Alloalcanivorax dieselolei B5: one gene and its partner. The protein of the gene in region 1 interacts with the protein of each later gene in a pairwise test. Links are inferred from orthologs where the notes say so. Each region holds a gene or a part of one and is shown on either strand. Other genes may lie near its edges.

Region 1 (3,524 bases):
AGCACCATTCCGGTCAGCTTGTTCCTCCCCGGCCGCTTGTCCGGCGTCGTCGTCACCGGCCTCCGCCTCCAGTTCCAGCAGCGGGTCGCCTTCCTTGACCTTGTCACCCTGCTTGACCAGCAGACCCAGCACTTTGCCGCCTTTTGGCGCCGGCACTTCCACCGTCGCCTTGTCCGATTCCAACACCACGATGGTGTCTTCCGGGGCAATGGTATCGCCCTCTTTCACCGTCACCTCGATGACATCAACAGGATCGCTGCTGCCGACATCGGGGACTCGAATAGTTTCCTTGCTCACGCTTTGCTCCTTCTTGTGGAAGAAGAGTGGAAAATCATTAGTGGGTCACCGGATAGGGTTTGGCCGGATCGATTCGGTATTTTTCCATCGCTTTTTGCACCACGTCGGCGTCGACCTCGCCTTCGTCACGCAGCGCGGTCAATGCCGCCAGCACCACGAAGTAGCGGTCCACCTCGAAGAAGTGGCGCAGTTGCGCACGGGAATCACTGCGGCCGAAGCCGTCGGTGCCCAGCACCCGATAAGGCGCCTTGACCCAGGGCCGGATCTGATCCGCGTAAGCCCGGATGTAGTCGGTGGAGGCGATCACCGGGCCGGCGCGGTCCGCCAGACAGCGCTCCACCCAGGTCGGTTCGTGCTTGTCGCGTTCCGGTGCCAGCATGCGATCACGGTCGGCACGGATGCCTTCCCGGCGCAGCTCATTGAAGCTGGTAACACTCCACACGTCAGCGCTGACACCAAAGTCCTGGTGCAGCAGTTCCGCCGCGGCTTCCACTTCGCGCAAAATAGTGCCGGAGCCCAACAGCTGCACCTTCGATGCCTTCTTACCACCCTTGCCTTCGTGCAACAGATACATGCCGCGACGAATGCCTTCCTCGGCCCCTTCCGGCATGGCGCCGTGCACGTAGTTCTCGTTCATCAGCGTCAGGTAGTAGAAGATGTTCTCGTGGTCTTCATACATGCGCTTCAGACCATCCTGCAGGATCACCGCCACTTCGTACGCGTAGGTGGGATCGTAGCTGACACAGTTCGGCACCGTGCTGGTGAGAACATGGCTGTGACCATCCTGGTGTTGCAGACCTTCACCATTGAGCGTGGTGCGCCCGGCGGTGCCGCCCAGCAGGAAGCCACGGGCCTGGCTGTCGCCGGCGGCCCACCAGAAATCCCCGGTGCGCTGGAAGCCGAACATGGAGTAGTAGATAAAGAAGGGAATCAGGGTGAAATTGTGGACGCTGTAGCTGGTGGCCGCGGCGATCCAGGCAGCCATGGCGCCAGCTTCGTTGATGCCTTCCTCGAGGATCTGCCCTTTTTTGTCCTCGCGGTAGTACATCACCTGGCCGGCATCTTCCGGCTCGTATTTCTGGCCCTTGGAAGAATAGATACCCAACTGCCGGAACATGCCTTCCATGCCGAAGGTGCGCGCTTCATCGGGTACGATCGGCACCACCCGCTCGCCCAGGGTCTTGTCCTTGACCAAAGCGTTGAGCATGCGCACGAACGCCATGGTGGTGGAAATTTCCCGGTCGCCGGTGCCTTCCAGAAAGTTGGCGAAGAAATCCAGGCCCGGCATTTTCAGGGACTGGCTGGCTTCACGACGGCGCACCGGCATGTAGCCGCCCAGTTTCTCCCGCTGCTGGCGCATGTAGCGCAGCTCCGGAGAATCTTCTTCCGGTTTGTAGTAGGGAATCGTTTCCAGTTCTTCGTCGGTGAACGGCATGTCGAAGCGATCGCGGAATTCCTTCAGGCTTTCCAGATCCATCTTCTTCATCTGGTGCGTCTTGTTGACCGCTTCCCCGGCACCGGTGGCGTAACCCTTCACGGTTTTCGCCAGAATCACGGTGGGCTGACCGGAGTGGTTCACCGCCTCGTTGTAGGCGGCAAATACCTTGAACGGGTCGTGGCCGCCACGGTTGAGACGATAGATGTCCTCATCGCTCATGTGCTCGACCATTTTCTTCAGTTCCGGATAGGCACCGAAGAAGTGCTCGCGGGTGTAGGCACCGCCGTTCTTTTTGTAGGCCTGATATTCACCGTCCACGCACTCTTCCATGCGGCGGCGCAACAGTCCCTCGTCGTCCTTTTCCAACAACGGATCCCACAAGCGCCCCCAGATTACCTTGATCACGTTCCAGCCGGCGCCCCGGAACAAGCTTTCCAGTTCCTGGATGATCTTGCCGTTGCCGCGCACCGGGCCATCCAGACGCTGCAGGTTACAGTTGACCACGAACACCAGGTTATCGAGTTTCTCCCGCCCGGCCATGGACAGCGCGCCGAGGGATTCCGGCTCGTCCATTTCGCCGTCGCCGAGGAAGGCCCAGACCTTGCGATTATGATCGGCAACCAGCTCGCGGTTCTGCAGGTACTTCATCACATAGGCCTGGTAGATGGCCTGCATCGGCCCCAGCCCCATGGACACGGTGGGGAACTGCCAGAAGTCCGGCATCAGCCAGGGGTGCGGATAGGAGGATAATCCCTTGCCCGCCACTTCCCGGCGGAAGTTATCCAGTTGTTCCTCGTCGATCCGTCCTTCCAGATAGGCGCGGGCGTAGACACCGGGAGCGGAGTGTCCCTGAAAGAACACCAGGTCACCGGGGTTGTCATCGTGAGGCGCGTGGAAGAAGTGATTGAAGCCGACGTCGTAGAGGGTAGCGGAAGAGGCGAAGCTGGCGATGTGACCGCCCAGATCGTCATCGCTCTTGTTGGCCCGCAGCACCGTGACCAACGCATTCCAGCGAATCAGGGAGCGAATACGCCGCTCCATGAACAAATCACCGGGTAACGGCGCCTCCTTGCGAGGCGGAATGGTGTTGATGTACGGGGTGTTCAGGTGGGTGCGCAATACGCCTTGTTCCTGGGCTCCGTTGGTCAATATGTCCAACAGCCAGGCGGCCCGTTGCGGCCCCTCCCGTTCGATCACCGATTCCAGCGCGTCCAGCCATTCGCGCGTTTCCGCCGGATCGATATCATCGAAGAAGTTTCTTTTCTGCATGGGCTTGCGTCCTTTTTAATCGCGTTAGCCACGCCGTCGCGGGATCGCCGCGACAGCGAATGTCGTGCCTGTGTCGACGGTTCCGGGTGTGGTCGTCGCGACAGGTCGAGGAAGCTCGCTCCTCCGGTGATTCGAGGGCAATCAACACCGGGGAGCTAGGGAACCGGAGCGTTATTCAGGGTTCCCTGACCAGGAGGTCACCGGCCATAGTAACAGGCCTCGAACGATTCCCCCACCGCTCCATGGCGAGCAAACCGTAACCGAAATAGCGTTTCATTTTTATGGGGGAAGTGACGGCGATTACCTGGGAAGGGGAGCGGCAAGACAGCTCCCACAGGGTGCTACGGAACCGCTGTGGGAAGCTGGCTTGCCAGCGAATGGCGAATTCATGTCGATCAGGCCAGCAGGCTCCAGAGCGCGGCGAAGATCAGCCATACCGCCAGGGCGCGCAGCAGCACCCCGTGCAGTGCCTCCAGACGATCCATTCCCGCCGCCAGCGGCTCCTCGGTGCTCTTCTCGG
Region 2 (3,049 bases), 560 kb from region 1 along the record:
GCAAGGAGCTGTTCACCCGGGCCGGTCCCGATGTGGTTAGAGCGTTACAGGACCAGGGCTTTGAAGTGTTTCTGGACCTCAAGTATCACGACATCCCCAATACCGTGGCCGGCGCCGTGCGCGCTGCCGCCGAACTGGGGGTGTGGATGGTCAATGTGCACGCCAGTGGTGGCAAGCGCATGATGAGCGCCGCCCGGGAAGCGCTGGAAGGCGCCGCCCGCCGGCCCTTGCTTACCGCGGTGACGGTATTGACCAGCCAGACCGGGGACGATCTGCGCGAAGTGGGCATCGCCCGTGCCGCCGAGGAGCAGGTGATGGCACTGGCGCGGTTGACCGAGGATAGCGGTCTGGATGGCGTGGTCTGTTCCGCTCTGGAAGCGCCGATGCTGCGTCGCGCCCGTGGCGAGAACTTCCTGCTGGTGACGCCGGGCATTCGTCCCGAGGGCAGCGCCAGCGACGATCAGCGCCGCATCATGACCCCGCGCCAGGCTCGCGAGCAGGGCGTGTCCTACATGGTTATCGGCCGCCCAATCACCCAGGCGGCGGAGCCGACGGCGGTGGTGGACGAAATCTTACAGAGTCTGTCCTGAAACACTGACGCAAACTGTCTGAAATGGCGGACAGCCTGCTCCGTGCGTCCCGTTTAGAGTGTCTTCTCCAACAACAAACCTTAAGGAGAAGGGAATGAAACTCTATCGTGCATTGTGTTTGGTGGCGGCGCTGCTGGGATCAGCGGTCTGGACCCAGACCGCCCAGGCGGCGGAGGATCCGGCGCTGGACAGCGCCACGGCTTCGGCGGTGGTGGAACAGACCGTCAACCTGAATCAGGCCACGTCGGCGGAGCTGCAATTGCTCAAGGGCGTCGGTCCGAAAACCGCCGAGGCGATCATTGCCTGGCGGGAACAGGAAGGGCCGTTTCAGGATGTGGAGCAATTGCTGGCGATCAAGGGCATTGGTGAGAAAACCCTGCAGGCGATCCGCGACCGGCTGACGTTGTAAGGTAATGCTGTCCCACAGTCGTGGGGCAGCTCGCTTACATGCAACACGCCGGCACGCTAAACCCAAGCCTGCTGCCGGCGACAAGGCCTCTGTAGGAGCTTGCCCTGCAAGCGAATTGTTCTGCGGTCAAGACTTCGCTTGCAGGGCAAGCTCCTACAGAGGCTTCGTAGTTCGATCCGCGGGAAGCTGCTTTAGCGGCGAATGGTGTGTTAGCGTACCGGCGTGTTGCGTGTAAGCGATATTCTTGCTTATGTCGGCCGCTGACTCCGCGGAAACTCGCAAAGATCGGCGATAATGCACTCACCGCACTTAGGCTTGCGAGCCACGCAGGTGTAGCGCCCGTGCAGAATCAGCCAGTGGTGACAGTCGCGTTTGAACTCCTCCGGGACCACCCGGAGCAGGCGCTGTTCCACCTCGTTGACGTTTTTCCCCGGCGCGATGCGGGTGCGATTGGACACCCGGAAAATATGCGTGTCCACGGCGATGGTGGGCTCACCGAAAGCGGTGTTGAGCACCACGTTGGCGGTCTTGCGACCGACGCCGGGCAGCGCCTCCAGGGCGGCGCGATCACGCGGCACTTCGCCACCATGAAAGGCGAGCAGCTGCTCGCACAGTTTGATGACGTTATTGGCCTTGGAATTAAACAGCCCGATGGTTTTGATATATTCCTTCAAACCGTCCACGCCCAATGCCAGAATCGCTTCCGGCGTATTGGCCACCGGAAACAAGCGATCGGTGGCCTTGTTGACGCCGACGTCGGTGGCCTGGGCGGACAGCACTACCGCCACCAGTAACTCGAAAGGGGTGTCGTAGTTCAGCTCCGTGGTGGGATGGGGACGCTGTGCCCGCAGACGGCGGAAAATTTCCGTGCGTTTCTCGCGATTCATGCCTGCTCCTGAATCAGATCGCCGCAGTATAGCGAATCAGTGCGCTATCGCCACGTCGGAACGAACCGGACATCCCCGCGTCAAAAGCAGATTGCCCGGACCCCCGGTAAGAGGGCGAAGAAAAAGGGAGTGAGTATGCAGTTTTCCGCCATGGAAACCCTGATGGTGGCCCTCATCGTACTGGTCGTGGGGCAGCTATTGGTTCATCGATTCCGTATCCTGTCCGACCTCAATATGCCGGAACCGGTGGTGGGCGGGCTGCTCGCCACGCTGCTGGTCACCGGTCTGCAGCTGGCGGGTGTATCGCTGACCTTCGACGATGCGCTGAAAGGCCCCGCCATGCTGTTTTTCTTCGGCGCGGTGGGGCTGGCCGCGGATTTTCGTTTGCTGCGCCAGGGCGGCTGGCCGATGGTGGTGTTCGCGATTCTGGTGATCATCCTGGTGTTTCTGCAGGACGTGGCCGGTGTCCTGATGGCCAAACTGCTGGGGCTGTCACCGTTTTACGGCCTGCTGGGAGGCTCGATCACCATGACCGGCGGTCATGGCACGGGTATCGCCTGGGGCGAAGTGTTCAGCAACGACTTTGGTATTGGTGGCGCCAGCGAACTGGCCGCGGCATCCGCTACCTTTGGTCTGGTATTCGGGGCGCTACTGGGCGGGCCGTTGGCAATGATGCTGATCCGGCGCTATCGGTTGCAGGTCCCCGCCGGTCGCGAGGACGGCGAATACGATGGCGCGGAAAAGCCCCGCCCGATTGCCGCCGCCAGCGTGGTGCGTATTCTCATGCTGTTGTCCATCGGTGTGGTGGTGGGTTCCGTGGCGGAACACTACTCTCAGCACTGGGTGCGTCTGCCGACCTTCGTCTGGGTGCTGTTTGTCTGCATTCTGCTGGGTAACCTGGCGCGCCGTCTGTGGCCGGTGAATGACGCCACCATCGAGATGGTGGGCAATACCTCGCTGAGCGTGTTTCTTGCCATCACGCTGATGAGTCTGCAGTTATTGCAATTGGTGGATCTGGCGCTGCCGATGCTGGCCATGCTGCTGGTCCAGGTGGCGTTGGCGGTCAGCTTCATTGTCTTTATCACCTTCAGAGTGATGGGGCGTAATTACGATTCCGCGGTGCTGTGCGCGGGCCATTGCGGCTTCGCCATGGGTGCCACGCC

Evidence for each region.
Region 2: the proteins of aceE (region 1) and nth interact in binary tests that used the Escherichia coli proteins (3 or more experiments, as listed by UniProt). The link is inferred for Alloalcanivorax dieselolei B5 from one-to-one orthologs.

The regions. Positions count from the first base shown.
Region 1 is NC_018691.1:3,848,754-3,852,277, forward strand. Bases 135-3,336 are described here. They hold aceE (pyruvate dehydrogenase (acetyl-transferring), homodimeric type), read right to left. Parts: upstream 3,005-3,336; coding sequence 335-3,004; downstream 135-334. Other genes in these bases: aceF (dihydrolipoyllysine-residue acetyltransferase), read right to left, coding at 135-297. Also shown: more of aceF, read right to left, coding at 1-134; B5T_RS17110 (protein AmpE), read right to left, coding at 3,400-3,524. UniProt on the Escherichia coli protein: Component of the pyruvate dehydrogenase (PDH) complex, that catalyzes the overall conversion of pyruvate to acetyl-CoA and CO(2).
Region 2 is NC_018691.1:3,289,823-3,292,871, reverse strand. What follows is about bases 68-2,794. They hold nth (endonuclease III), read right to left. Parts: upstream 1,887-2,794; coding sequence 1,248-1,886; downstream 68-1,247. Other genes in these bases: gltS (sodium/glutamate symporter), read left to right, coding at 2,022-2,794; B5T_RS14665 (ComEA family DNA-binding protein), read left to right, coding at 685-999; pyrF (orotidine-5'-phosphate decarboxylase), read left to right, coding at 68-590. Outside these bases: more of pyrF, read left to right, coding at 1-67; more of gltS, read left to right, coding at 2,795-3,049. UniProt on the Escherichia coli protein: DNA repair enzyme that has both DNA N-glycosylase activity and AP-lyase activity. The DNA N-glycosylase activity releases various damaged pyrimidines from DNA by cleaving the N-glycosidic bond, leaving an AP (apurinic/apyrimidinic) site.